One region of the Sedimentibacter sp. MB35-C1 genome, then DNA from elsewhere that is predicted to be linked to it. Evidence: riboswitches for the same ligand, from Rfam matches in the RefSeq annotation. Region 1 holds a riboswitch; each other region holds the start of a gene.
What was found. Region 1 has a riboswitch for thiamine pyrophosphate ahead of cytX (putative hydroxymethylpyrimidine transporter CytX). Riboswitches for the same ligand answer to the same signal wherever they lie in the genome.
Positions count from the first base shown of each region.

Region 2: linked by a shared signal. The riboswitch ahead of thiW (energy coupling factor transporter S component ThiW) and the one ahead of cytX (putative hydroxymethylpyrimidine transporter CytX) in region 1 are both predicted to bind thiamine pyrophosphate.
Region 3: linked by a shared signal. The riboswitch ahead of thiC (phosphomethylpyrimidine synthase ThiC) and the one ahead of cytX (putative hydroxymethylpyrimidine transporter CytX) in region 1 are both predicted to bind thiamine pyrophosphate.
Region 4: linked by a shared signal. The riboswitch ahead of RBQ61_RS17205 (thiamine-binding protein) and the one ahead of cytX (putative hydroxymethylpyrimidine transporter CytX) in region 1 are both predicted to bind thiamine pyrophosphate.

Region 1 is NZ_CP133188.1:2,265,822-2,273,358, reverse strand. Features, by position in the region: gene thiD (bifunctional hydroxymethylpyrimidine kinase/phosphomethylpyrimidine kinase) at 1-467, opposite strand, end outside; gene thiE (thiamine phosphate synthase) at 481-1,116, opposite strand; gene thiM (hydroxyethylthiazole kinase) at 1,100-1,930, opposite strand; gene RBQ61_RS10835 (HAD family phosphatase) at 1,984-2,625, opposite strand; gene cytX (putative hydroxymethylpyrimidine transporter CytX) at 2,640-3,818, opposite strand; TPP riboswitch at 3,872-3,974, opposite strand; gene RBQ61_RS10825 (M18 family aminopeptidase) at 4,027-5,346, opposite strand; gene RBQ61_RS10820 (ferritin family protein) at 5,533-6,030, shown strand; gene RBQ61_RS10815 (Na+/H+ antiporter NhaC family protein) at 6,072-7,505, opposite strand.
Region 2 is NZ_CP133188.1:2,159,633-2,167,169, reverse strand. Features, by position in the region: gene RBQ61_RS10355 (DUF1287 domain-containing protein) at 1-241, shown strand, start outside; gene thiE (thiamine phosphate synthase) at 287-919, opposite strand; gene thiM (hydroxyethylthiazole kinase) at 916-1,734, opposite strand; gene thiW (energy coupling factor transporter S component ThiW) at 1,697-2,248, opposite strand; TPP riboswitch at 2,535-2,640, opposite strand; gene RBQ61_RS10335 (ABC transporter ATP-binding protein) at 2,709-3,746, opposite strand; gene RBQ61_RS10330 (iron ABC transporter permease) at 3,736-5,340, opposite strand; gene RBQ61_RS10325 (ABC transporter substrate-binding protein) at 5,499-6,596, opposite strand; gene RBQ61_RS10320 (PHP domain-containing protein) at 6,654-7,280, opposite strand; gene RBQ61_RS10315 (thioredoxin domain-containing protein) at 7,462-7,537, opposite strand, start outside.
Region 3 is NZ_CP133188.1:2,419,238-2,426,774, forward strand. Features, by position in the region: gene RBQ61_RS11585 (PhoH family protein) at 1-230, opposite strand, end outside; gene RBQ61_RS11590 (sporulation protein YqfD) at 249-1,457, opposite strand; gene RBQ61_RS11595 (YabP/YqfC family sporulation protein) at 1,460-1,741, opposite strand; TPP riboswitch at 1,960-2,058, shown strand; gene thiC (phosphomethylpyrimidine synthase ThiC) at 2,162-3,466, shown strand; gene RBQ61_RS11605 (hypothetical protein) at 3,559-3,930, opposite strand; gene RBQ61_RS11610 (dipicolinate synthase subunit B) at 4,243-4,830, opposite strand; gene dpsA (dipicolinate synthase subunit DpsA) at 4,832-5,710, opposite strand; gene RBQ61_RS11620 (rhomboid family intramembrane serine protease) at 5,884-6,549, opposite strand; gene RBQ61_RS11625 (helix-turn-helix domain-containing protein) at 6,777-7,537, opposite strand, start outside.
Region 4 is NZ_CP133188.1:3,533,430-3,540,966, reverse strand. Features, by position in the region: gene RBQ61_RS17210 (DUF362 domain-containing protein) at 169-1,275, shown strand; TPP riboswitch at 1,324-1,454, shown strand; gene RBQ61_RS17205 (thiamine-binding protein) at 1,533-1,829, shown strand; gene RBQ61_RS17200 (ABC transporter permease) at 1,798-2,574, shown strand; gene RBQ61_RS17195 (ABC transporter substrate-binding protein) at 2,592-3,617, shown strand; gene RBQ61_RS17190 (ABC transporter ATP-binding protein) at 3,644-4,384, shown strand; gene RBQ61_RS17185 (class I SAM-dependent methyltransferase) at 4,405-5,076, shown strand; gene RBQ61_RS17180 (YkoF family thiamine/hydroxymethylpyrimidine-binding protein) at 5,055-5,318, shown strand; gene RBQ61_RS17175 (HpcH/HpaI aldolase/citrate lyase family protein) at 5,403-6,176, opposite strand; gene RBQ61_RS17170 (MATE family efflux transporter) at 6,356-7,537, shown strand, end outside.

The sequences.
Region 1 (7,537 bases):
TTCATATCTTCTTTGCTTTCGACTTCAAATCCGCAAAGCACTTCGGCTTCATGAATATTAGGTGTTATAACCTTTGCAAGCGGCATTAGCTTATTTATCAGCATATCGATTGAATCGTCCATAAACAGCCTGCTGCCGCTGGTTGAAACCATGACTGGATCAAGGACAATATTTTGAGCATTGTACTCTATAAGTTTTCGAGAAATTGCTGAAATTATCTCTTTGTTTGAAACCATCCCTATTTTTACGGCATCCGGTATTATGTCGGTAAAAACTGCATCCATCTGCAATTCTACAAATTCAGGAGAAGAATCTAAAACTCCAAGCACGCCTGTTGTATTTTGAGCAGTTAGTGCGGTTATTACGCTCATTCCATATATTTTATGGCTGGACATTGTTTTCAGATCTGCTTGAATCCCTGCTCCTCCACTTGAATCTGAACCGGCAATTGTTAATACTTTTTTCATATTTATCTCCTTACTAAACTATTTGTTGTGATAACAAAAATAATTCCCTGGCTGCATTTTTGATGTCATTTTTGGCAAATATAGCAGATATTACTGATATTCCTTCTATACCTGTACCTTTAAGTTCCAGTGAATTATCGGTTGATATTCCTCCAATTGCAACGACCGGTATTTTTACTGTATCACATATTTTTTTCAGTTCTTCTTTAGAAACCGTCCTTTCGTCTGATTTTGTAAGCGTATTGAAAATTGTTCCCACTCCCAAATAATCAGCTCCTGCTTTCTCTGCGATAACAGCCTCTTCAACCGTACATGCAGACAATCCTATTATTTTATCTTTGCCTAGCTTTTCTCTGGCCGACTTAATCCCCTCGTCGCTCTGACCTATATGTACGCCATCTGCTCCCGATTCTGCAGCAATATCAACATTGTCATTTATTACAAACGGAATCTTATACTTATCTGTAACCACTTTCACTTCAATTGCGGCTCTCAAAAAATCCTGATAGCTTAAGTTTTTTTCTCTTAGTTGTATAAATGAAGCTCCACCCAATATTGCCTCTTCTACAACCTGAGGCAGAGTTTTTTCTCCCAACCAAGATCTGTCAGTTATTGCATAAAGAAGTAGATCTCTACTTTCTAATTTCAAATCTAGCGCCTCCCTCCAAAATTTCAGAATTAATTTTTCCTATATAATCAATTAGATGCATTCTCAGAGACGATGTGCCGCCGTCATTTTCCTTCGTTTTTCTATAAGCCATTTCCCCGCTCAATCCCATTCCACACACCGCTGCTGCAGATGCTTCAAGCATATTATCCCTGTTAGCTCCGCAATAAGCTCCGATTATCGAAGTAAGCATACAACCTGTTCCTGTTATTTTACTCATAGAAGGATGTCCATTTTTAATTACAAAAGCCTTATGCGAATCAGCAACTATATCTATGGCACCTGTAACGGCTATAATCGACGATAAACTCTCGGATAAGCATTTAATGAAATTAACCGCTTCATCTAAGTTTTTTTCTGTTACAGTATCTGCAACATTTGCATCCACCCCTCTTGCGCCGTTTGATTCTGAGCTTCCGACAACCTTGATTTCGGACATGTTGCCTCGTATTACAGAAATTTTAACTTCTCTTAACAGCCTGAATGTAGTCTCAGTTCTTAACTTTGATGCTCCGGCTCCAACAGGGTCAAGTATAACAGGTATATTTATTTCATTTGCTTTTTTACCTGCCTTAATCATAGCTTCTATTGTCCTTGAATTAAGCGTCCCTATATTTATTACCAGAGCATTGCAAATTGAAGTGATTTCTTCAACCTCATCAACATCATCAGCCATTATTGGCGACCCTCCGCAAGCCAGCAGAATATTAGCACAGTCATTTACTGTAACATAATTTGTAATGTTATGTACCAGAGGCACATTATTTTTTACATTGTCTATAATTTCAGAAAACATATTATCTCCTTCCGAATTTAAATTAAGTCATGTATTTTTTCAGAGTTTTTACCCTATATAACCTCTTTAAATGATTCAATATATGAATGACTTATTAATTCAATGTCCTTTCTTTTATGGCTAAAGCAATCATCATATACCCCTACTGTATAAAATCCTGCTTCTCTTGCTGTTATTAATGCAAAATCAGCATCCTCATAGACCGCTATTTCCTGCGGATCTGCATTTAACCTGCTTGCCGCCAGGTAATATATATCCGGTTTGTTTTTCCCAACCCCCACCTCATCGCAGCTGACAATAAAGGAAAAACACTTTAAAACACCATTTCGCTCAAGCGCTGCAGCTGCTAATTTCAAAGGCGAAGCAGTTGCAACACACATGAACACGCCTTCTTTTTTTAATTTTTCTAGATATTCTTTGACATAGGGTTTTAACTTCAGCTCATATCTATACTTATCTTCTATCAGGCTTTTTACTCCCGATATTATTTCCTCAACACTTAAGTTCATTTTAAACCTTTCTATGAAATACTCTGCTGATTCTTCCAAAGACATAGGTGCAATAATTTCGTTCAGGTTTTTCGGAGGCGTAATCTTAAGAAAAGACAAATACTCCTTTCCTATGTTATGCCAAGCAGGCATTGAATCAAGCAATGTGCCATCCATATCAAAAATTGAGTATTTAAACTTCTTCACATAATCCTCCCATCTTATTTTTTAAGATTAAATTTGTCTGCAGCTACACACATTATAACCGAAAGAATCATTACCGGCAACGTACTTCCTATAATTGTATCAGTATTTAAAAATAAACGATACAATATAAATCCTATCCCCCATATAATGAAATTAGTAACATCAACTGATTTTTTCAAGTTGTCCTTTTTTAATATAAAATAATCAGCTATCAAAATAGAAATCATAGGAGCGAAAACCGATCCTATTAAATATAAGAAGTTTTCATATTGTTCAACCGGCGTAAAAACTGCCAGCAAGGTTCCGGATACACATGCCGCAATGGCCATTGTTTTTTCAGGAAGCTTGCTGTTGATAGCATTAAAGCTGACTCCTGCTGAATATACATCCAGAAACGTTGTTGTAACTGTTGAAAATAAAATAATCAGCACTCCCATTAACCCGAATCCTACTTTTAGCATCATCGCAGCAATATCACTTTCGCCAGTATATAACGCTGCTCCAAGGCCTATTGAGTACATAAATACACTTCCTATAAAATACGTAATTACACTTGCACGTGCAGCCACTTTAGGATGCTTGGCATTTTTAGTATAGTCAGAAATTAAAGGAAGCCATGACAATGGCATAGCTATTGAAAGTTCAATTGCCATACCGAAACTCATGCTGCCTGCCACTTCTGCCTGTTCTGTACCACTGAATACAGTAAAGCCTAAAAGTACAGTAAGAATAAACAATCCACCTATTGTAAAGATGTTTATCTTCTCCAAATTTTTATACCCAATCACAACCCATAATAAAATTATTGCTCCGATTATAAAGCTCCAGATTATATCGGATTGGGCTCCTGCACCAGAGTTAAGCATTATTCCCATTGCCTTAGACCCCTGCATTATCATTACAGCTGTCCAACCGACCAACTGTAACACATTGAGCAACGCAAAAAACTTTCTTCCCTGAACGCCGAATGAAAATCCTACGGATTCCATAGAAGATTTTTTGCTTTCCGCCCCTATAATCCCTGAATAATACAATAGTATACATCCGATTATATGACCTATTACTATTGCAATAAAACCTTTTTCAAACCCCAGTGGTACAAATAGTGTTCCTGTGTAAATTTCCGCAATGGATATTGCTGCACCAAACCAAAGTAATCCATTGCTTAATGTTGATGTTTTGTAACTTTCCATAATATAATTCCTTTCATTAAAAATGGGATATGCCGACATGCGGTATATCCCATTTACTTACATAAACAGTTCCCTACGTTGGCATTATCCAAATCAGGTACGGTCGAAACTTTCAGTTTCCTCTCAGCCTATTATTAAGCTCCCGCTTTGTGATTATTAATTTTACTATATTATAATACTAATACTCTCTAATTGCAAAATATTTTTATCATTTAACAATATTCAATTTCCCTATATCAGTTTGCTCTATGTGTGAATTGAAAAATTCTTTCATTACACAAACCATGCTGTACGTATCCATAATACCGGCAGTTTCATAGGATGAATGCATTGCCAGCTGAGCAAGTCCAACATCAACCGTGTTGATGCTTACATTCAGCGAAGCTATATTGCCAAGTGTACTACCACCAGGCATATCAGAGCGGTTTGAATAATGCTGGTACTTCACTCCTGCATTCTCACACAACAATTGGAATACTGCACAGCTTACAGAATCCGTTGTATATTTCTGATTGGCATTATGCTTAATTACTACACCTTCATTCATATATACGCCATTTGAAGGATCGCTTTTTTCCGGATGGTTCGGGTGAACAGCATGTGCATTATCAGCAGATACCATAAATGAAGAAGCAAGGGCACACAAATATTCTTCATCAGCCTTTCCCAAGCTGGAATTAATTCTTTTCAAAACATCCGGCAGAAATGTGGATGCTGCTCCCTGCTTTGTTCCACTTCCTACTTCCTCATTATCGAAACAGCAGTAAACGCTTACGGATTTTGAATTATATCCCTGCATGAAACCTTTCAGTGTAGCATATGCACATTGAAGATTATCAAGCCTCGGTGATGACAAAAATTCATAACCGCCTCCCCATATGCTGGGTTCCATTCGGTTATACAGATACAAATCCGAACTGATTATATTGTCCTTTTGTACATCCGAAAATTCCGCAACCATATCCATTAAATCGCATTCTCCAGCGCATGAAGACCCATACAAAGGCATAAGATCAACCTGTTCGTTGTATTTCATGGCAGAATTTATTTCTCTGTTAATATGTATGGCCACATTAGGAATAATAACCAAGTCTCTATCTATATTAACAAGCCTTGATTCAATACTATTTCCTTTTTTTATTACAATCCTTCCGGCAGCTGACAGAGGTCTGTCAAACCAAGACGAGTAAATCATTCCTCCATATTTTTCAGTATTAAGCTGTATGTATTTATTTTTTGTCTCAATCTTATAGTTGTCCTTAATTTTAAAGTTAGGTGAATCACCGTGAGAAGCCACAATATTAAAGCTGTACTCTTCCAAATCCTCACCTGTCTTAAAAGCTATTATCGAGGATAAATTCCTTGTAACAAAATATTTTTTTTCCTTTTCAATATCCCATTTTTTTCCCTCGCTCAATTCAGTAAATCCATTAGAAATAAGTTCATTCTTTATTTCTTCAACAGCATGAAATGCACTAGGGCTTTTTTTAATGAAATTCATCATTTCTCTCGATATATCCTTATACAATTTTCCACCTCTGAATTATTAAAATTATCATTTATTTTATGATATCACAAAACTTGTTATAATTAAAGCTTCTTCAAAAATTTATAATTTATATTATATAAATAAATTGGGTATATTTTAAATTAATGTTTAAGATATATATAAATATGGTATATCATAAATATCTTAAGTATTTAGGAGGAAAAAATGTATAAGGAAGAATTATCAATCATATCGCAGGCCGTTCTTAACGAAGTAGAAGGCTATGAATTTTATAAGCTGGCCGCAAATCAAGCAACATCACCAGGAACAAAGGAAGCATTTTTAGAGCTGGCAAATGAAGAGCTAAAACATGCCGATTATCTCAAAACCCTATGGAGTAAGCTATCAAATGGCGATAATTTTACAATTGATGACATACTGGAATCCGGCATTGCAGTTCCGTCACCAGAAATATACAAATGGGAAAAGGTAGACAAAAGTAATGCATCAGTAGCTATGTCAGTTTTTGGGATTGGAATTCAGATGGAAAAAAGCTCAATAGAGTTTTATGAAAATGCTAAGTCAAAGGTTTCATCAAAAGAAAGTAAAGACTTGTTTGATATACTGATTGGCTGGGAAAAAGTACATCTTAATCAATTCACAGAGCAATACGATATATTGAAGGAAGATTGGTGGGCTGAACAAGGCTTCGCACCTTTTTAGTTAAAAAAACATGACCACCGGATGAACCGGTGGTCATGTTTTTATGCAGTTTCCCTATTCTTCTTAATTTTTCCCATGTTATCATTTTGACCTATTCCAAGGAATATTGAAGCAATCATTACTACAAGCATAGCATATCCGTAAAATACATATGGCGCAATATCTACAGCTGCCAAAGGTGCACTGCTGTCAGCTGCAAATCCAAGGGTATAAATTACGGCTGGCGTCCATGGAAGACTGTAAACAAAAGTATTGGACTGAGCATCCAAAAGATTTGCAACTCTGTAAGGACTTATGCCGTGCTTTTCACCTAAAGGCTTAGCAAATGAAGAACCTACAGCCAATACTGCCGGCGCGTTTAATCCCATTAATGCCGAAAGTGAAATTACCATGGCTGATATAGTTAATTCCGCACCTTTTCTTGTATCAGTTACTCTATTTAAAGCGTTTAACAGCTTAACATCTCCATGTCCGTTTCTCATAATAGAAATTGAACCGAAAAGCAACAAAGCTAATACTATAACCTGAATCATACTGCTTAACCCTGTCTGTATAACTCCTCCGATTGTACGATCAAGCCCTGTTCCGGATACGGTAAATATAGCAGGTCTAACTGCATCAACTACATCTATTTGAACAAAATCAAACAAACCTGCCGCCACTCCTGTTATAACTCCTACAACAGATCCAACAACAGTAGCTATTATTATATCTCCTGTCTTTATAGCTACCATAATTGTTACAATTACAGGGATGAACATATACAAAGTATTTGGATTATAAGTAACCGTTCCGGCTGCCGCCCCTGCTGTTGCTTTACTTGCCCCGAAAACTATAAGACAGATAATTGTTATAGCACCTGCAGTAAAGGCATATTTTAATCGAGAACGAACTACACCCGGCACATCAACGCCCTGCGATGTAGCAGAACAAATTGTAGTATCAGAAACCGGAGCAAGATTATCACCAAATGCTCCTCCTGAAATAATGGCACCTGCCACAATAGGAGGATACGCTCCTAACGCCACAGCAGCCGGATATAGTACACCCATCCCTGTTGCTATGGTACCGAATCCGGTCCCTGTTGCAGAAGCAAAAACAGCAGATGCAATAAATGTTATAATTACAAATGCAGTGCTACCTACACCCATATTTGCCGCTACTCCTGCTATTCCCAAAGCCAAACCTGAATCTCTTAAAATTCTAGAAAATACACCGGCAAACAACCAGCATACAACAGGAATTATAGCTTCCTTGCTGGCCATACCTTCAATGATTGCATTAGAATATTCCTTTTTATTTTTTGCAAAAAAGAAACCCACAACAATTGCCATAAAAGCAGGTATCCATAACGCACCATCAGATATTGATCCGAAATGGAACGTAGTAGTAATAATTAATGCCAGAAAAACCATAAACGGAACGAAAGAAATCCATTCGCCTCCGTAAAATTCCAACTTCTTTTTTGATTCCATAATAACCTCCATTTTATAATATATTGAACATA
Region 2 (7,537 bases), 110 kb from region 1:
TAACAATATTGAAGAATGGCAGCCAGGAGATATAGTAATCTTCGGAAACAATAAACACATTGGCATTGTTTCCGACAAGCGCAATAAAAATGGACACGCTTATATTATACATAACTCCGGGCAGCCTAAACGTGAAGAAAATTACCTGAATAGGACAACAATGGATGTAACAGCTCATTATCGCTTTGACGCAAGCTTAATTGATAATGCCGTGTTGATAAAATGGATGTCCAATTTTTAAATATTTCTATATTAAATTAACGCCACAAAACAAAATATGTAAGTACTATTTATCCAACATATCAGCAACTTTTTTCTTTAAATCCATAGCAGATTTTTCCGGATCTATGGACTTCATAACAGCTGAAACTACAGAAATTCCCTTTATGGGACTTTCTTTTAGGATATCAATATTATTTATATTCAAACCGCCAATTGCAACAACAGGAATAGGTACTGCTCTGCAAATATCGTTCAATGTGCTAACATCTGTTATACGTGTAGCAACCTTAGTTGTAGTCGGATATATTGCTCCAACTCCCAGATAGTCTGCTCCCTGTTCATATGCCACAAGTGCCTGTTCTACGGTTTTGGCCGTGGCACCTATAATTTTATTTTTTCCCATTAGCTTTCTTGCATAGCTCACGGGAATATCATTTTGTCCCACATGGACTCCCGAAGCATCTGATGCCATTGCTACATCAATTCTGTCATCTATGATAAGAGGTATATTGTATTTGTCTGTAATAATCTTAACATTCAATGCAAGTTTCAAATAATCTCTTCCAGTTAAGTTTTTTTCTCTCAGCTGTATAAGGGTTACCCCACCTTTGCAGGCTTTTTCAACAACATTCAAAAATTCATTCTCTGTTTTTCCTGTGCTGTCCGTAACAAAATACAATGTAGTATCAAATTTCATATGGTTACTTCCTCCAATTTAATAGATTCTTTAATAGATTCATCCGTCAAAGTATAAAGATTATCCAACAATGCTGTTTTAAAACTTCCGGTACCTTTTACGTCTCTGGACAATTCGCCGCTAATTCCCAAAGCTGCCGTACCTAATATTACACCCTCTAATATCCTACCGGATGAAATATAGCTTGCAATTAAAACATTGAGCATACATCCTGTACCGGTTATATGAGACATAATTTCAATACCGTTTTTAATTGAATATGTTTTTCTTCCGTCACTTATTATATCAATTTTTCCGGTAGCAACGACTACCGCCCCTGTGGCCAATGACAGCTCTCTGACAATTTCAGAATTTCTTACTAAAGTATTCGCATTTATTACGTCATCATTTCCGGCATCTATTCCCACAGAATGCGAATCCATATTGCAAAGTGATTTTATTTCTGACATGTTTCCCTTTATTGCAGATGGTTTGTTCTTACATATATATTCCTTGGCATAATTAAGCCTCAAGCTGCTGCACCCTACTCCCACAACATCGATTATTGAAGGAATTTTACTTATAGCTGCCACTTTCCCCGAAAGCATCATAGACTTTATCCTTACATCTGTTATGTTGCCTAAGTTTACAGCTAACGCCTGTGATAACGCCGTTATTTCCTCAACCTCATCAGGATGTTCTGCCATTATGGGCTTGGATCCGGCAGCTAAGACAATATTTGCACAGTCATTGATTGATATGGGATTTGTTATACAATGTATCAGAGGACTGTCTACTTTAATCTGTAACTTTATTTTTAAAAGTTGGTTTATCATAAACATTAACTCCTAAGCTTTTTTGAAATTTCAGTAACATTCCGTTCCTACTTAAAGCCTTCAACAATATGTATGCTGCCATACCTCCCATTATTGTAGCTGTTATAAATGAAGGAACGTAAAACATCCATGTAAGGCCTGTTCTGCCCCATATCAATGCCATTACAGGATATGAGACAATTGCCCCAATAACACCTGTACCAAATATTTCACCTATAACGGCAAATATTATTTTACCATTTGAAATTCGATAAAAAATTCCGGAAAGAAACGCACCGAATACTGCGCCTGTAAGAGCAAGCGGAGGGATTCCCATAAATATCATACGTATTATTCCTATCATAACAGCGCAAAGAAGTGAATACCACGGCCCCAGCAATACTGAGCAAACAATATTTATTAGGTGAGCAGTAGGACACAGCCCTTCAACTCTGAGAATCGGTGAAATTACTACTCCGATTGCAACAAGCATGGAAAGGACTACAGTTTTGAACAGTGAAGATTTTCTTGTCATTTTTTAAACCTCTCTTAAGATAAAATTCTCTGAAACATATGAAAGGTTCTAGGCATGACAAAACAGCGACTTAAAACCTGTGCAAATTATTTCAGGCCGGTCGAAGCTCAATTGCTCCCTCTCAGTCCGTACACGGACTCCCATCGCTGTTTATTTTTAAACTCTAAAGACTCAGGCCCAGGGCGCTCCCCCTTTGCCTGATGATAACAAATCTGTCTCAAAGCTATAATAAAGAATTTATAAAAAATAAAAAATGCGAAATACCAACACGATATTTCACATTAATCTAAGCTCAATGCATTATCCCTACGTTGGCATTATCCAAATCAGGTTATTAGGGTCGAAGTATAAATACTTCCTCTCAGCCTGTTACGGCTCCCCTTATTTCTTATATAAATTTTAGCATATATAAATAGCTTTGTCAAAAAATTTATAGCTAAACAATGCTTGTAGAAAAGATTTACTGCTCTTTTAGTATAACCACATCATTTTCTCCGAAGGATACAAATATCTTTTCTCCAACACCTAAAGTATGATGTTCCGACGCATTAAGCTCATCAAGAGAAATATTCATATCTCCAATTTTTATCTGGCAACGGGTTATAAGTCCCAATTCTTCTTTAAAATCAATCACACCTTCAATACCGTCTTTGTCTATGTGAAGATGTTCCGGACGAATCATCGCAGTAACTGTTTCACCAATTATATCATTTTCAATATTTATTTTTTTGTTAAGAACATTTATATATTTCTTATCGCTATCACTTTGTACTTGACAGTTAAATAAATTTGCCTGACCAACAAAACTTGCTACAAAGGAATTTTTAGGATTTCTGTAAATTTCATTTGGTGATGCGCACTGCTGTATTTCTCCTTTGTTCATAACCGTAATGCGGTCTGCAATGGACATAGCCTCTTCCTGGTCATGGGTTACATAGATACTTGTAATACCCAGCTCTCGCTGCAGCTTTTTGATGCTTTGCCTCATAGACACTCTTAATTTTTCATCAAGATTTGATAGAGGTTCATCAAATAATAGTATGTCAGGCTTTATTACCAAAGCGCGAGCCAATGCCACCCTTTGTCTTTGACCTCCTGATAGTTCCTGTATCTTTCTTTTTTCTAAACCTTCCAGCTCCACACTTTTTATTATTTTTGCTACCATTTCATTAATTTTAGAAGTGGGAAGTTTTCTAACTTTCAATCCAAAAGATATATTCTCTTCAACATTTAAATGAGGAAATAATGCATAGTTTTGAAAAACCATTGCCGTATTTCTTTTTTGCGGTGGAAAACTACTTACATCAACATCATTAAAAAGTATTCTTCCTTGGGTTCTTGAAATAAGACCTGCAATCATTCGTAACAAAGTTGTTTTTCCGCAGCCCGACGGTCCTAGTAGTACCATTATTTCTCCGTCTTCAATTTCCATAGAAACATCTTTAACAACCTGAGTGCTTTCATAAGTCTTACATATGTTCTCCAATTTAATTTTCATGCTGAATCACCCCCTTAAACTTATCTGTAATACTTTTTCTGTTAAGAATAACATAAAACACTCCCATTAAAGCCAATGTAACAAAGGACAGCAACAGTGCCAATGTAGCAGGAACTCCTATTGCAGAATGAGTTATTGATTGAAATATAACCTGTACTGCAACTTTGTTCTTTGGAAGTATTAAAAATATTATGGCACCTAAAGTTGTCATTGTACTTGAAAATATTTTTAAATATGATGCAGCGACAGCTTCCGTAAGAAGAGGCATAAGCACAAGCCTGAATGTTTTTATTTTACCCGCTCCCAGATTATACGAAGCATCTTCTAGGTCAGGGTCAATGTGTTCCAACAAAGCATATCCTGATTTCATTGCCACATTTAATGATCTTGCTATACATATAAGATATATAATAACACTTGTACCAAGTATAATCCACGGTGACAAGTTTGGTAATATATATTTTCCTATTCCGAATATGGGATACTTGAATGTCACAAGATAGCCTATGCCAAACAAAATACCTGGAACCGCAGCTGGAAAAACGCCTATAAAATCTACAAATACAGGCACTATTATTTTTTTTCTGTTAATTATGTAGGATAATACAACCCCCATAAATGATGCTGTCAAAGCAGTAACAAAGGATAATTTAACACTGTTAACAAATGGCCGAAGGTTCATAGAAAGCGCTTCTCTCACATGGTCTAAGGTCAATGTGTAATCATATCCCCAATTTTTTGTTAATGCTCCAATAACTATGAAGCCAAATTTAATTATAAAAAATGACACAAAGCACAAGGTGCAGAAAATAAGCGCCATTTTTATAGGTTTACTCACATTTTCGTATACTATATCCCTTTCATTAGATGCATCTGAAAAATAGCTTTTTCTAGTGCTGAAATGCCTTTGAGCAAAAAATGCCGCAGCACATGGTATTAACAAAATTATTCCTGAAACTGCTGCACTTTTCATGTTGTACACTCCTGTTATCTGCACATACAAATCTGATGCAAGGGTGGAAAATTTACCCCCTATCATAAGAGGAGTTGTAAAATCAGCCATAGAAGATAAAAAAACAAGCAACGCTGCAGATGTAATTTCAGGAATCATCATTGGGAGAGTTATTTTAAATAGTATGGTACTTTCAGATGCTCCAAGATTTCTGGCTGCCTGCTCAATTGTTGTATCTACATTTTTAATTGAACTAGAAATAAGAATATAGGCATATGTTACCAAAGACAGAACTTGCAAAATAACAATGCCCTGCCATCCGTATGGACTTACGCTTAAATGAAGTATTTTATAAGTTATTAGCCCCCTGCTTCCGAAAAGCATAATAAATGCAATTGCTCCCACAAAAGCAGGATTCACCAAAGGTAACAGCATAAGAACTCTCAATATGCCTATTCCCTTAAATTGCATTCTTCTTAAACAAAATGTTATAATAATTCCAAAAAAAACCGAAATGGCCGTTACAACAGAAGAAACAAACAAACTGTTTCCTAAAAGTTTTATTACTCTGTCTATTAACTTCTGATCAAAAAAAGACAAATCACCTGATATCCCATATATAATTACACTTATAATAGGCAAAAAACAAAAGTAAGTTAAAAAAACAATTAAGAGCATCTGTATTAATTTAATGTAATTAAAATGTCTTATCAAAATATCACTGCTCCTTTAATAATAAACAAGCTGTGAAAAAGAATCTTAAATTCTATGCACAGCTTGTTTATTATATTAATCTAGTTCTATTTGTTAACTCTTTCGTTCCACTTTGAAAGAATCTCATCACGTTCAGATGCGTTGGCTTTGAAATCTGTAGGGAACAGTTCAATTTCTTTAAGGCTTAAAATTCCTTCTGGAGCAGATACATCATCACGTACCAGCAAAGCATTCTGGGCCTTACCTACTTCTTCAAGTCCCTTTGTTGACAACAGCCAATCTATGAACACTTTTGCAGCTTCCGGATTTTTACATCCTGATAGTATTGCAACAGGCTGTGGCCACCATCCTGTACCGTCTTCTGGATAAATTACTTTAACCTGAGGGTTATTTTCTTCCAAACTCTTATCGCCAGTGCCTGCATTTATTCCTACAGCTGCTTCACCTGCAATAACATTTTTACCAGGATCGCTTCCTCTTGCTGTAAAAAATGGTACCTGAGCTATTAATTTGTCAAGATAGTTCCAGCCTTCCTCTTCTCCTCTTGTTTGAAGAATTGCACTAACAGTGTTGTAAGCTGTTCCCGAAGATGCAGGATCAGACATTGAAACCAATCCATTCAGCTCTGGATGAAGCAGGTCGTCCCACTTTGAAGGAATCTCTAATCCAAGCTCTTCTATTATTTCTGTGTTAACAACCCAGTTAACAACTGTAAGAGATGTACCGTACCAATATCCGTCAGCATCTTTCATTCCATCAGCAATATTTTTAGATTCTTCTGATACATATGATTCAAGAAGACCATTTTCTGCTGCACTAATAAATGCATCAGCTCCTCCAGTAAACCAGATATCAGCAACAACTACTCCTGAATCTTTTTCGTTTTGAATTCTTTGCAGAATTTCGCCGTTTTTCATTGTAAGATTTTCAACCTTTATTCCTGTGTCAGCAGTAAATGCATCAAGAACAGGAATAATAGCGTCAGTTACTCCGTACAAATTTAGTGTTATATCTTTCATTGATTCATCGTAATGTGCTTTCCACGTTTCTTCGTCAGCTGAAACAGCTTCGCTCTCATTATTTTCTGCTGGTTTTTCAATTTCTTCATTGTTATCTGTTGAAGAACATCCTATTAAAGAAAAAATCATCAATACAGAAAGTAAAATAGACAATATTTTTTTCATTTTTTTCCTCCATAAATTGTTATGTTAAATTATAATAATACAACTCCTAAGTTAACACTAAAATTGCTCTAAAATTCTATAGCCGCTGTGTTCAAGAACTGCCGGCTTACATTGCCCTAGCTTTAAAACATCAATGAATTCCCCCAGATTATTTGCCCATTTAGGCAGCTTGGTTGCATATTTACCAAGTGTTTTTTCACTGTGGGAATCACTTGCACCTATTGCTTGCAACCCTAAAATTTTACAATACTCCAATGCCTTTTTATTAGCCTGCAAATCTGTATTGCCATTTAGCACCTCAATGCCGTCCAAACCATTAACAGACAATAAATTTTCCTCTAAACCTCTGTTGTTGTTTCTGAAAGGATGAGCACTGAAGCAAACACCGTTGAGTTCTTTTACATAATCAATGAACTGCTGTGCATCAAGCTTTTTGTCAGGAATTCTGTCAATTCCAAATGCTAAAATATCTCCTTGGTTTGTAAGAACTTCAACACCTACAAAAATAGGAAAATTAACTTCCTTAGAATATTTTTCAGCTGTTTCCTTAAGCCCCATACTGTCGTGATCAGTTATACAGACGCCATCTAAGCCTTTTCTTTTGGCACTTTCAACAATTTCTTCTAAGCTGTTTTTACTGTCTTTGGAAAATGTGCATTCATGAACATGCAAATCAACAAGCATATGCTACTATTCCTTTCATATGGAAATGTCATTATTTCTTTAAATACCATTAGAAAAGTTTATCATAGCAATAATAATATGTAAAATTAAATAATTTCATCATTGACTCGTTATGTATGAATAAAAGTTATATTTCTTTTTATATTTCCATAATAAAACTCCCTGGTGGGAGTTTTAGATGTTATTTGGTTTTAAGCTCTTTTTTTACTTCATCAAAATCCGTAATTGGAAGAGAACAATTCTTGTTCTTGCATATG
Region 3 (7,537 bases), 150 kb from region 1:
TGGTCGCTTATCTCTCCTTCCGTGTCAATTACATTAATCATGTCTTTTAATATCTTAACGACTGCTTCTGTTTTCTTCTTATCTCCTGTAACCTTGATGACACCGCTTCTTATAAGTATATTGACGTCAAAATAGCTTTTTATTATTTTAATATTTTTGTCATGAATTCCTAAAAGCTTTATAAGGTTATCTTCATTTGCCATTAAAACATTTTCTTCGTACAGCTCCATTAATCCTCCTAGAATAATCTATGTTGTTCCATCTTCGTTGTCGGCGGGCATCATTGGATACAATCTTACCTTTTCGCCTATGTCTTCGATAATTTCAATTTGCGCCCTGAGATAGTAATATTTTTCATCCTCTAAAAAATTTATGGATGATTTCAGTATTTTAGCATCAGCGCCGCATTTTTTCAATAGATCATCGTACATATTAACAGTCATAGTGTTTTTTGCTGTAGCTTCATCTATTTCAAACGGTTTGAGCTCCTGTTCATAGTATGTTCCTTTTACAAGCGCAATATCAGATAAATTTGAAATTATCGGTATGTTAATTATTTTCTCCCTATAATTATAATTTTCATAGGGATCTTTGTCACCTATTATTTTAATACCATTGCCATTTATTTGCAAGTAATAAACATTTTTACTTTTGTTTGTAGCTGTTTCAATTTCCCTGAGCTTTTCCTCCTTCATTTCAAAATTGTAATATGTCTTGCCGTAGATAGTTCCTTCAGAAGGGACCATCATAAATTCATCGGAATTTTTATTTTTGACCATTCCCATAACCAAAGTCTGCCCTTCATAAACTACGTCCCCTTCCTTGACTACAGGTTGGCCGCTCTTTGCTATCACTTTATTTATTATGGCATTTTTAACTGAAATAATGCTTGATGGCTCGTTGGTTTTTATTTCTGCCTTTTCAGGAGTTTTTTCTTTCACAAATATTATTAAATTTGATCCTTCTATATACACCTCAACAAATTTAAAATTTTCAAACTTGCTGTAAAGAAGAGTCTCTATTTTTTTAGCTTTTATTTCTGTGTGAGCAATAGGAATTTTTATGCTGTTTTCGTCCAAAGTCCTCATTATTTCTTTAGCTGTAAGATTTGTTGTACCTACAATCTGCACGCTCCATACCAGAGATGATATTATGTAAAGGCATATAAAAAGAATAAAAAGCCCAACAATAAAGCCTTTGCGAACTCTTAATTTTCTGAGTTTTAATGCAAAACCTTTTTTGCTGACTGCCTCTGTCTTTGTTTCTCGCAATATTTCTTCATACTTTCTGTAATCTTCATATGAAATTTTAAACCTAACGGATTCCTCGTTTTTTTCTACATCCCACATTCGAATGCCTTTTCTTCGGAGTAAATTTATTATTTTTTCGCAGTTAGATGCCTTAAGCCGCACTACAACATAGCCTCTCAATAAATACATCAACTTAAATATAAGCATACTTACTCCTTCTTGCCAAATATAATTTGATTGATATTTCCTCTTATAATTACATTATAGTTATTTATCTCTTCTATCTTAAATTTCGATCCCTTTATCAAAATGGTGTTTTCTGCAGTCTTTATCCCAACCTCATCATTTTCGTATACAGTCATACCCAAATGGTTTTCAATTATGACTTTTTTATTTCCATGCATTTTTAAATCAAAATTGTCCGACAATGCATCATTGGGGATTTCTAAATCATCCGCCAGCTTGCTCCTAAGGTTGTTAAATTTTCCCATACATACCTCCTTATGGCTTGATCATGCTTAAACATGAGAGTTGTCTTATAATAAATTATGCATAGGTAACTTGTACTATGATAACACCTGTGGGCATCTTTTTAAATATATAATCAAAGCAGCAATTGTATAAAATTATTAATTATTTCTGATTTTGGTGATAATTTTATTGGCAGATATTTGTTAAATGTTGACACACATTTAATATGATAGTAAAATATAAACAGCAGGGGAACTGGATTCAGTTGAGAAGGTTAAAACCTAACCCTTTGAACCTGACGGTTAACACCGTGGTAGGGAGCGATATTGCTATTATTTATAACGCTTGCCTTTCAGGTGGGCGTTTTTTATTTGCCCCCAATATTCCCAGGCTCTGCCAGCCTAAAAATATAGGCTGAAACCAAAATAACGGAGGTATTCATGAAGTACAAAACACAGATGGAAGCAGCAAAAAAAGGATTTATTACTAAGGAAATGAAAGTCGTTGCAGAGAAAGAAGGCATGCAGGCTGATAAGCTTTGTCAGTTGGTAGCGTGCGGCCAGGTAGCAATTCCGGCAAATATTTATCACACTTCTCTGTCACCTGAGGGAATAGGGACCGGACTTAAAACCAAAATTAATGTAAATTTGGGTATTTCAGGAGATTGCAAGGATTACAGCCTAGAAATTGAAAAAGCCAAATTATCGCTGAAATTCGGATGCGAATCAATAATGGATTTGAGTAACTACGGAAAAACAAATTCCTTTCGCAAAGAGTTAATTGCAATGTCCGGTGCTATGATAGGAACAGTACCTATGTATGATGCGGTGGGCTATCTTGAAAAAGAGTTGTCTGAAATATCCGCTCAGGACTTTTTTAGTGTCGTTGAAGCTCATGCAAAGGAAGGCGTTGATTTTATGACGATACATGCCGGCATAAACCGACGTGCCATAGAATCCCTAAAGCGAGAAAAACGTCTTACAAATATAGTGTCAAGAGGCGGCTCTCTATTGTTTGCTTGGATGGAAATGACAGGAAACGAAAATCCGTTTTTTGAATATTATGATGATTTGCTAGGTATACTCAGAGAATATGATGTTACCATAAGCCTTGGTGATGCCCTGAGACCAGGATCTATTGCAGATAGTACCGATGCTGCTCAAATCAGTGAGCTGATTGAAATAGGCAATTTAACAAAACGTGCGTGGGAACAAGATGTTCAGGTGATGGTTGAAGGTCCGGGACATATGGCCATGAATGAAATTGCCGCCAATATGACTCTTCAAAAGCGTATTTGCCACAATGCTCCGTTTTATGTGCTTGGACCTATTGTAACAGACATTGCTCCAGGATATGATCATATAACTTCAGCCATTGGCGGTGCAATTGCTGCGGCAAACGGAGCTGATTTTCTTTGCTACGTTACTCCGGCTGAACACCTGCGTCTGCCGGATCTTGACGATGTTAGAGAAGGAATAGCTGCCAGCAAAATTGCTGCTCATGCTGCTGACATCGCAAAGGGAATCCCAGGGTCAAGAGATATGGACAATCGAATGAGTGATGCACGCAGAAGGATAGATTGGGAAGAAATGTTTTCGCTTGCCTTAGACGGAGAAAAAGCGAGAAAATATTTTGAAAGCACACCTCCTTCGGACAAGAACAGCTGCTCAATGTGCGGAAAAATGTGTGCAATGCGTACAACAAACCACATATTAGAGGGAAAAAAGGTAGAACTCTGTAAATAATTTGAAAATAACAGGAGGTTTTTTAGAAAGAAATTTCTAAAAAACCTCCTGTAGCTTACACGCTTTTTTTAACTCCGATTTGCCCTCTGTTTTCAATTATATAGTCTCCGGCTTTGTATATTCACTGGCTTTATTTCATCATGGTTATAAGTGATATATACATATGTACTATTGGCATCATTTATGTTTTCCGGTGTAATTTTAGTATTCAACAACTTACTCAGCAAAGCAGAACTTGTTTCCGACCTTATTACCTCTAGGTTGCTTAAAGCAATATCAATATTTTTTAATTTATCCGGTGATATTGAGCTCGCCCCTAAATAATCTGTTGAAGCAGATGAAAGATTATCTATTAAGACTTTGTATGCTGAGTTTACAGTAAATGTAAAAATATTGACAGATAAAATAAAAATGATTATTGAACATATTAAAATTACAAAGCTTTTTTTATTTTCTTTGCTCATCCTCTGTCCCCCTTGTTTTTCAATTACATTTAAATGTATCTTCATAGAATGTAGCTGACTGTTAATAATGTAAGTCCCAGGACAGACATGAAAATTTTTCTTCGCTGCCTCCCCTGTAGATTATCGTAAGAATATTAAATTTTAACAAATAATTCCCCTCATATAATATATGACGAAAGGCAGTAAAAAAAGTTTCAAATTTTTTCATATTTTTTTATAAATGTTATTTATTTACTTTTATTTTAAAAAACTTTATTAATGCAAAATAAGGTAATTCCCTAAAAAAATTCAGGGAAAAATATCCCTGAATTTTTATTTAGGTCCGCAAATTACTGGCTGAAGCTGCTTTCCTTCCAAAGCCATTTCAATTGCCGGAATTATATTGTCAATGTGTGCAGTCATGGAATTCGGTTTACCATTATAGTTATCCTGTCCAAAAGGTACGAAGTAAATATTTTTTGTATTATACAGCCTTGCTATGTTTTCAAAATTCATTCCAAGTGCGTCATTTGTTGAAATAGAAATAACTACAGGTTTATTTCCTCTGAGGTGCGCTTTTGCCGCCATCAGGACGGGTGTGTCTGTAATTGCGTTGGCAAGCTTTGCTGCCGTATTGCCTGTGCAGGGGGCAATTAAAAATACATCGAACATGTTTTTAGGCCCCACAGGCTCAGCTCCTTCAATTGTTGTAATCGGCGGTTTCCCTGTTATTTCAGATAAAATTTGAATGTAGTCCTCTGCATTCCCGAAGCGGCTGTCTATAGATTGCGCGTTAAATGAAAAAACAGAATATAAATTATCACACTGCTCGGCTATTTTTACTATTTGAGGTACTATTTTTTCAAAAGTACAAAAGGAACCGGTTATGCCAATTCCCACTTTCTTTCCTGATAAGGTCAAATTAATCACTTCTTTCTTTCAAAATTGGAATAATTGCTTTGGCAAGAAATTCTGCCGAGGATTTAGGAGCTGTCCTTCCAGGAATGCCAAGACATAGATGTGCGTTTAGATTAAGTCTCTCGGCACATTCATAGTCAACTCCCCCAGGGGATGATGCAATGTCTATAATAGTAGTATCCGAAGAAACTGACGACAATATTTTTTCATTGAGTACAGGTGAAGGAATTGTATTAAATATGAAATTAAAATCACGTACATCTAGGTTATTTTCATTAATCTGAATATAAGATAGACTATTGATATAGGCTTCCGTCAGAGCACTTTCTTTTCTTGCTGCAACTGTAACATTAGCACCAAGCGCATTTAATTTTGATGCTAATACCCTGCCGCATTTTCCGTAACCTAATACCAGTACATTGTTTCTGTGCAGGTTAATATTACTCTTTAGTATCGCTTCCGCTATTGCACCTTCAGCGGTAGAAATGGCATTAAAGAGTACAAGGCTTTCATTTTTCATCAGATCATAATATGAAATATTCTTTGCTTTACAGTCCTCCGTAACTTTTTCCGGAAGATTTCCTCCTATTAAATAATGCTGTTGATTTAGACAAGCTGTAAATTCTTCGATTGAAAGGCTTCCTGAATCTCTGTATGTGCTGTTTATATTTACCTTATCTCTTGAAAATGGTATCGGCGTAATCAAGGTATTGCTCAATTCCATAGCATGGTGCAGAGAATCAGCTTTGTCTGCTGTTTTTGCCGATATGTTTCCGGATAATCCGAAGGTAATTATTTTAAAGCCTGATTTGTTCAGAAATGAAGCGAGATAAGTCTGGCGTGAATCGCCGCCGATTATAGAAGCATCATATTTATAAATCATTAATTCTCCCCGAATTTTACAAGATGCTTATATTTTATGCAAAGATGAATCAAAGGTTACTTCATAAAAAGCAACCTGATAATTATTATATTAAATTCACCTTATATTTCTCTACTTTCTATATTATTTATACTTAGGTAATAGTAATTTTATATAATTATTGAGTTCAATGTTTATTGCCATCCGTCTTTATATTTTTTCATCTCTCTTTTAAAATTTCTTCTTGTTGCACCGTATTTTCTCTGATATTTTATATAATCAATAAAATCTCCTCCAAAGAAGATAAAGAAATTAATCAACGATGCAATAACAGCAACTTTGGTACTTATAGTTCCAAAAATCAAGCTGATGATGAAGAATGCCCAGTCCAGATATGCAATCCACTTAACTTTAACTGGAATAACAAAAAACAGCAATATTTCTAAATTAGGGAACAGGTATGCAAATGCAAGAAACAACGATAAGTTCAAGTAGGCACTGGTTCCTGCCCCTGTTAAAAATGCAGCAATAATTGTACCTGCCATACCAAAGAGATAGTACATGTTAAATTTAAATGATCCCCATTCATTTTCAAGAGTTGTTCCCATCATGTAATAAAAATACATAACAAATACAATGAAAATAATTGATGTAGCCGGCGGTATGAAAATAAAGGTTATTATTCTCCAAATCTGCCCTTTAATAATTAAGTCCGGAATAAAAACTAAATAGTTGTAAAGTGATATGTTTAGAATATATTGTGCAATATATACTGCCATAGTTATTCCAATTATGTAATGCATTAAATTCGGTATAGCATAACGACCAAATTTTCTTTCAAGTTTATTTAACCATTTCATATTATTTCCCTTTCGTATTTAAATTCATCCGCTCTTCAAAAGCTAAAGGTATTGTATTTCTACGGATATTATTCAATAAATATATCCGACGACTAATAAATATTATACTATACTTTATTAGTCGCCTTTTTATGAGCATAATATATTTAACCTCAAAAATCAAGATAATATATTGTTATTCCTTACCTTTGTTTTATATTAAGCTACCTCTCTCCCTCGAGAGATATCTACAAATCTAATGCCTTTACCTCCGAAGCTTTTAATAAGTTCTGTTTCGTGTCATTATCGATAAAACTATATTGTTTTTTTATTTTATTAATTAGTTCTTCGCTTATATAATCTCTGCTGAATAATTCATAGAAAGGTCCGTACGTTGATATATAGTATGCAGGTACAGGACTGTACTGTATGAGCAATTCATAAAGACATTTTTCAAACCATTCAACAGCTTCTGTCTTCATTTCCTTTTTATAATAAGCATAAGCAAGATAGTAGTATGTGAAATTAGCCCGCTCATATGTATTTGTTTCCAGTTGGTAGTGGTTTATCCATAGTCCATGCTCTATGGCTAAATCATTCTCCCCGCTGATATGAGCAAGTGTCATTATGTTCAACTTGACGGATATTATAATATGTGAGTATCTCAGAAGCATAGTTTTATTGTTCAGTATTTCATTTGCCTTCAATATTGCTTCTTTTGACTTTTCGATGTTGTGGTAAAATTGATAACACGTAGACAGCATAATATACAAATTTGCCGTAAACCCTTCTTCCCTATACCTGGGTTCTATTTTATCAATAAGTTTATTGATTTTTTCTATTGCAACCTCGTATTTATGATCTACAAATACAGAATGAGCTATGTTATTAACCTTTATCTCATACTTCCACGGAGCTTTTTTAAAGTCCGGCAACTTGGCAGCTCTGTCGTTAGCTTCCTCTAATTTATTAAAATCAGCAATTGCTCTGTACATAGTAAATTTATTAA
Region 4 (7,537 bases), 1.3 Mb from region 1:
TTATGGTTCAAATTAACTTTTATGATGGAAATAATTTACTTAATAATAAATAAATCGTTTATTTACTTGATAATATATGGTATTATTAATGTGTATCGGCCGTTGAATATGAATTAAATACAGCGGCTTATTTTACTGAATACAGAAAACTTGGATGGTGGTGCTTATATGGAAAAATCAAAGGTATATTTTACAAATATGCATACGACTTCGCATGAGAACCTGCAGCAGAAGTTGAAGCGTCTTATTGAGGCGGCTGGGATGAATAAAATTGATTTTGATAGAAAGTATGCGGCAATAAAGATACATTTCGGAGAACCTGGCAATCTTGCGTATTTGCGTCCTAATTACGCAAAGACTGTTGCGGATATGGTAAAAGAGCTTGGAGGCAAGCCGTTTTTAACAGATTGCAACACTCTGTATGTAGGAGGAAGGAAAAATGCGCTGGATCATTTAGAATCTGCATATATTAATGGATTTTCGCCGTTTTCAACAGGATGCCATGTAATTATAGCGGACGGCTTGAAAGGTACTGACGAGTCGCTTGTACCAGTAGAGGGAGCAGAATATGTAAAAGAGGCGAAAATAGGGCGTGCTGTAATGGATGCCGATGTGTTTATTTCGCTGAACCATTTTAAAGGGCATGAGCTTACAGGCTTTGGGGGAGCTATAAAAAACATAGGAATGGGTTGTGGTTCACGCGCTGGTAAGATGGAAATGCACAGCAGCGGAAAGCCTAGAATTTCTCAGAGAAAGTGTATAGGATGCGGTTCGTGTGCAAAGAACTGTGCTCACGGTGCTATTACGTTGACCGAGCGCAAGGCTTCCATCAATCATGATAAGTGCGTGGGTTGTGGCAGATGCATAGGCGTCTGTCCCGTTGATGCGGTTAAGTCTGCTTCGGATGAATCCAACTATATTCTTAACAAAAAAATTGCTGAATACACTGCAGCGGTTTTGAGGGGAAGACCTCATTTTCACATAAGCTTGGTTATTGACGTTTCACCTTATTGTGATTGTCACAGTGAGAATGATATACCCATAGTTCCTGATGTGGGAATGTTCGCATCTTTTGATCCGGTTGCTCTGGACGTGGCGTGTGCGGATGCAGTTAACCGTCAGACAGCTGTTGAAGGAAGCATGCTTGCTAAAAAAATACATGAACATCATGATCATTTCAAAAATATACATCCCGAAACAGACTGGATGTCTGCAATAGAACATTCTGTGAAGCTGAATCTGGGAAGCAGTGAATATGAACTGATTACTATATGATGTAAGCATAGAGTAAAAAAGGTTGACAATATTTTTTACATGTGCTAATATCATTCTGCGGGGAGCTTAAAGAATTAGGCTGAGATAGAACTACTCAAATGTTCAAAACCCTAAAACAGAACAACTGTTTGGAACCTGACCCAGGTAATGCTGGCGTAGGGATTGTATATATCATTAGGATATTAACCTTAAAGGTTGTTTACAAACCTCTCCGTTACCGGGGAGGTTTTTATTGTATATTATAAGGAGGATTTAAAATGAACGCAAATATTGCTATTCAAGTTTTACCGCATGTTGAATCAGACCAGGAAGTTATACGTATTGTTGACGAGGTAATTGCTTATATTAAAAGTACGGGATTAAATTACTACGTTGGGCCCAGCGAAACTTCAATAGAGGGAGACTATGACCAGCTAATGGAAATCGTAAAAAATTGCCAGTTGGTTGCAGCAAAGGCAGGAGCGCCTAAAGTATCAGCTTACGTTAAAATTGGTTTTGTTCCGGATGGCGGGGTGCTGACTATTGACCAAAAAGTTACAAAACATCATAAATAAAGTATCGCCTGTAATGGCTATAGCCGTTATTTTAGTACTATGGCAGTTTTTATCATCAGCGGGCATTGTACCTAAGTACATGTTGCCGTCTCCTTTTGATGTTGTACTGGCATTTGTAAATGACTTTGACTTGCTGATGGAACATGCCGAAACTACTTTAACTGAAGCATTTTTGGGACTTACGGCAGGGACTGCACTTGGATTTGTAATTGCTGTATTGATGGATAGATTTAATTTATTTTATAAATCTGTATATCCTGTTATTGTGCTGACGCAGACGGTGCCTACCGTTGCCATAGCGCCTCTTTTGGTTCTGTGGATGGGATATGGTATACTGCCTAAAATAACGCTGATTGTTATAATAACCTTTTTCCCAATAACTGTAAGCTTGTTGGAAGGTTTTCGCTCGGCAGATAACGATGCTCTGAATTTATTGAGGGCTATGGGAGCTAATAGGTTTCAATGCTTTATGCACATTAAACTTCCAAATGCTTTGAACCAGTTCTTTTCAGGGCTTAAAATATCGGTGTCCTATTCTGTGGTGGGTGCCGTAGTTTCCGAGTGGCTGGGAGGATTTACAGGCCTTGGGGTGTACATGACGAGGGTAAGAAAGTCATACTCATTTGACAAAATGTTTGCTGTGATATTTTTTATTTCTCTCATAAGCCTAATATTGATGCTTTTGGTATCGTATATGAGAAAACTTGCAATGCCATGGGAAAGAGCAAAAAAAGAAAATAATTAACTAGAAAGGAAAAACAAATGAAAAGCAAAAAAAGAATTGTATTTTGCATAATATCCATATTAATTTTATCAGCGTTGATGCTGACATCATGCAGCTCTAACGAACCTAAAAATGAGGTGGATAACGCTGGTAATGATGAAAAAACAAAATTGAAAATAGTGTTGGACTGGACACCTAATACAAATCACACCGGATTATATGTTGCTCAGTCAAAAGGCTACTTTGCAGAGCAGGGGCTTGAAGCAGAAATACTTCAGCCACCAGAAGGAGGAGCTGATACTTTGGTTGGAGGCGGCGGAGCCGAATTCGGAATTAGTTTTCAGGATACATTAGCTCCTAACAATGCTTCTGAAAATCCAATACCTGTTACAGCAGTTGCTTCTTTAATACAGCATAACACATCAGGTATTATTTCTCTGAAAGAGAACGGAATAGATTCCCCTGCAAAAATGTCAGGTCATACATATGCTACATGGGATATGCCGATAGAGCAAGCCATAATTAAAAAGATTGTAGAAGATGACGACGGAAATTTTGAAGATATAGAAATGGTTCCAAGCACAGTTACAGATGTTATCACTGCTTTGCAGACAGATATAGACACAGTGTGGATATTCTATGCATGGGATGGAATTGCAACAAAGGTTAAGGGACTGGATACAAATTACCTTAATTTTGCCGACTATGGAAAAGAGCTGGACTATTACTGCCCTGTTTTGATAGTTAACGACGAATTTGCAAAAAACAATCCTGAAACTGTTAAAAAAGCATTGACAGCCATTAAAAAAGGATATGAATTTGCTATAGAAAATCCAGAGGAAGCCGCTCAAATTTTATTAGATGCAGCTCCGGAGCTGGATTCAGAGATAGTTAACGAAAGCCAGAAATGGTTAGCTGATCAATATGTTGCAGACGCTGAAAAATGGGGATACATTGACCAGGAAAGATGGGATGCATTCTACGGATGGCTGGTTGAAAACAAATTGGTGGAAAATGAAATCCCTGAGGGAGCAGGATTTACAAACGAATATCTCCCAGAATAGAAAAATATGATTAAGAGGACTTAATGATGAAAAAACTGACTACTAATAACATAACTGTAAGTTATGGAGGCTCTAAAATAATTGAAGACATTTCAATAGAACTGAACGAAGGAGAGATAGTCAGTATATTAGGAGTAAGCGGTGTCGGAAAAACAACACTGTTCAATGTAGTGTCAGGACTGATAAATCCTGATTCGGGAACAGTTGAGATTGATGGGAAAAATATTACGGGAACCACAGGAAATGTAAGTTACATGCTTCAGAAGGATTTGCTGCTGCCGTATAAAACAATAATCGATAATGTTTCTCTCCCGTTGGTAATTAGAGGAGAAAAGAAATCCAAAGCCAGAGATGCCGCTTCTGTATATTTTGATGAGTTTGGGCTGGAAGGAACACAAAATAAGTATCCGAACCAGCTGTCCGGCGGAATGAGACAGAGGGCGGCATTGCTTCGAACATATTTGTTTTCTGATCAGGTTGCACTTTTGGATGAGCCTTTCAGTGCTCTTGACAGCATAACCAAGAGCAGCATGCACCAGTGGTATCTTGGTGTAATGGAGCAGATAAAGCTGTCAACATTTCTTATAACACACGACATTGATGAGGCTGTTTTATTATCCGACAGAATATACGTTATGGCAGGAAAACCAGGCAAGATAGCGGAAGAAATACTTATAGAGGACCCTAAACCCAGAAACAAGGATTTCGTGGTGAGCGAGAGTTTTATGAGATATAAGAAGCACATTCTTGAGAAATTAGAAAGTTAAAGTTATAAGGAGGGGATAAAATGGCTATTTTTGATAACAGTGCATCTGACTATGATGCATGGTATACAGATAAAAAAGGAAGCTTTGTTGACAAAGTGGAAACTGGGCTTGCGTTTGAAATGATGGAAATCAAAAAGGGAATGAAGATACTGGATGTAGGCTGTGGAACGGGAAACTTCAGCGTTAAGCTGGCGAAAAAAGGCTGCAGCGTAACAGGGATCGACGTTTCCGACGAAATGCTTTCCATAGCGAGAAAAAAAGCGTCGGATTTAAACCTTGACATTGAATTAATGAATATGGATGTAAATAATTTATCCTTTGATGACAATACATTTGACGGCGTAATTTCTATGACGGCTTTTGAATTTATTGAAGATGCTCCAAAAGCGTTAAAAGAACTGCTGAGAGTGGTCAAAAAAGGCGGTCAGGTTTTAATAGGCACCATTGCAGGTGAAAGCAGCTGGAGTGAGTTATATCTTTCCGAGCCTTTCAGGGAAAACACAGTATTTAAATATGCTAAATTCAGAACCGTTGAAGAAATTAAGGACTGGAACAGAGAAAAGCTTGTAGACACAGGCGAATGTCTGTTTGTTTCTCCTCTTGCAGAGGACTGTGATTACAACGATGAAACAGAAAAAAATCTATCAAAAACTACAAATGGAGGCTTCGTATGTGCGCTATGGAAAAAATAGCTTCCTGCCAGATTGCATTTACCCCCATAGTAAGTGATGACTACATGGAGGATGTAGACAAGGTTCTTAAAATCATAGATAATTCAGGATTGGAGTATGAGGTGGGCTCGCTGTCAACCTTTGTTAGAGGTGAAAAAAGCAGGGTTTTGAACCTGATTTCCCAAATATATGATACAATGGACGATATAACGAATTTTTCCATGGATATTAAAATCTCCAATATATGTGGATGTGGGAAATAAAACGACACGAAGTATTTTAATAATTTGCCATATCGATGGTTTTGCCATAAATTTGGGCTGCAGAATATCCTGCAGCCTTTAAGTTTATTTTGATTTTAATGAATTTGTAATGCTGATGAAACTGCTGGTGAGAATTGCAATATCGGAGCTTACTGCAACAGAATCAAATCCCATATCAAAATTTTTTGAAGCACTTTTCATATCATTTGCATATATCATTACCGGTTTATTAGCTTTTTTACACGCTGCAACTATTCTGATGAGCGCTTTTTTAAATTTGTCCGCATCAAATTGGCCTGGTATGCCCATACTTATGGATAAATCATAAGGACCTACAAAAATTGCATCTACTCCGTCAATAGACGCAATTTCTTCAATATTTTCAAGACATCCTAATGTTTCGCACTGAGGAATAATCATGGTTTCATTGTTGCACTTATTAAAATAATCCTCAAGAGGCGATGTGAAATCTTCAAAGCCGTAGCCTGTAGCTCTTCCGAAGAAAAAACCTCTTTCTCCTAAAGGGGCGTACTTGCCGTATTTAACCAGATGCTTAACTTGCTCAACAGTTTCGACGCAGGGTACAATCAAACCTTCTGCTCCTATATCCAGCATTTTGAGTACGGCAGCTCTTGAAATTTCCTTGATTCTTACAAACGGTGTCAATTTGCTCAGTTTAGCTGCCCGGATAAATTCCATTGTACTTTCTTCCGCAAAAGGTCCGTGCTCTGTATCGATTATAATATAATCCAGTCCGCTGTATCCCAACCCTTCAACAGCATTGGCCGTTCCCAGTTCAGAAAAAGTACCTATTGTTTTTTCTTTTTTAACCATTTTTTGTTTTGTGTAGTTAATCATTTATGTTCCTCTTTAATTTTATTTGTATTTCAATGAAGAATGTTATAACTATATACATTTTATCAGACAATAAGGTAAAATCAAATAAAAAATCACACTATATTTCCTTGAAAGACATAATGATGTGATGTACAATGAAATGGATGAATAAGCAGTATTTTTGTAATCATGAGGCGCATATGGCAGAAAAGGTTTACGATTCCAAAACCATAAGAAAACAGATTTTTTTTCTTATTATTCCTGTAATGCTGGAGAATATGTTTCAGATGTCTGCAGGGCTTATATCAGCTGCTATGATCGGAAGGCTTTCTCCCATGCTTATATCAGCACAGGGAATATGTTCAAGGATAACTGGCATACTTTGGTGCTTATTTAAAGGCATAGGGATTGGTGCAACCGTTGTTACCGCAAAAAACCGCAATGAAAATGACATGGCGAAGGCAAGGCAAACATTTGAGCAGACATGTGTGACAGGGTGCATTATTGCATTAGCATTAATCATAATTACCATGCTAAATTCAGGGAGGATAATATCATTTTTTACTTCCAGTCCTGATACATTTTATGCTGCGAGCCAATATTTAAAGATAGTAATTTTAACAGCCCCATTTCTTTTAATAATGTCGGCGGTTACTGCGGCCTTTCAAGCATGCGGCAATACAAAGACTCCTATGTACGTAGCAATAGTCGTTAACATAATAAATGTTGTAGTCGGGTATCTGCTTATATACGGAAAATTTGGATTCCCGAGGTTGTCTCTTCAGGGGGCTGCCATAGCATTGCTTCTTTCACAGGCGTGTGGATCATTTCTGGGAATTTATCTGCTGTACAATAAAAGATATGGGCTGTTCTGCACAGTTCCTGAAAAAAGCAATTTGATGAAAATAGACTTTCTACTTGTCAAAGAGATTTATTCTTTAGGAATTCCTGCTGCGTTTGAAAGTATATTTTGGCAACTTTCGGCCGTAGTAATGAGCAAGGCGATACTATCTTACGGAGAGGTGACATTTGCTGCTTACCAGCTGGGGCTTCAGGCTGAGCTTATGTCTGAGATGCCTGCGGTTGGAGTTGGAATTGCTGCTACATCCATGGCTGCTAACGCAATAGGAAAAAAAGACGGGGTGCTGCTTAAAATTTATTCAAAGCAGCTAATCAGAACATCTATTGCTATAAGTACCTTTACTTCGTTGCTTATAATTATATTTCCCGGTGTGTTTATGGATTTTTTTACAAACAACGCAGAGATAAAGGCAATAGGAATAAAATACCTCATAGTGATGGGATTTATACAGACTCCGCAGAATCTATCAAAGGTGTTAAATGGAATCATACGTTCTGCAGGGTACAAAAATATACCTATG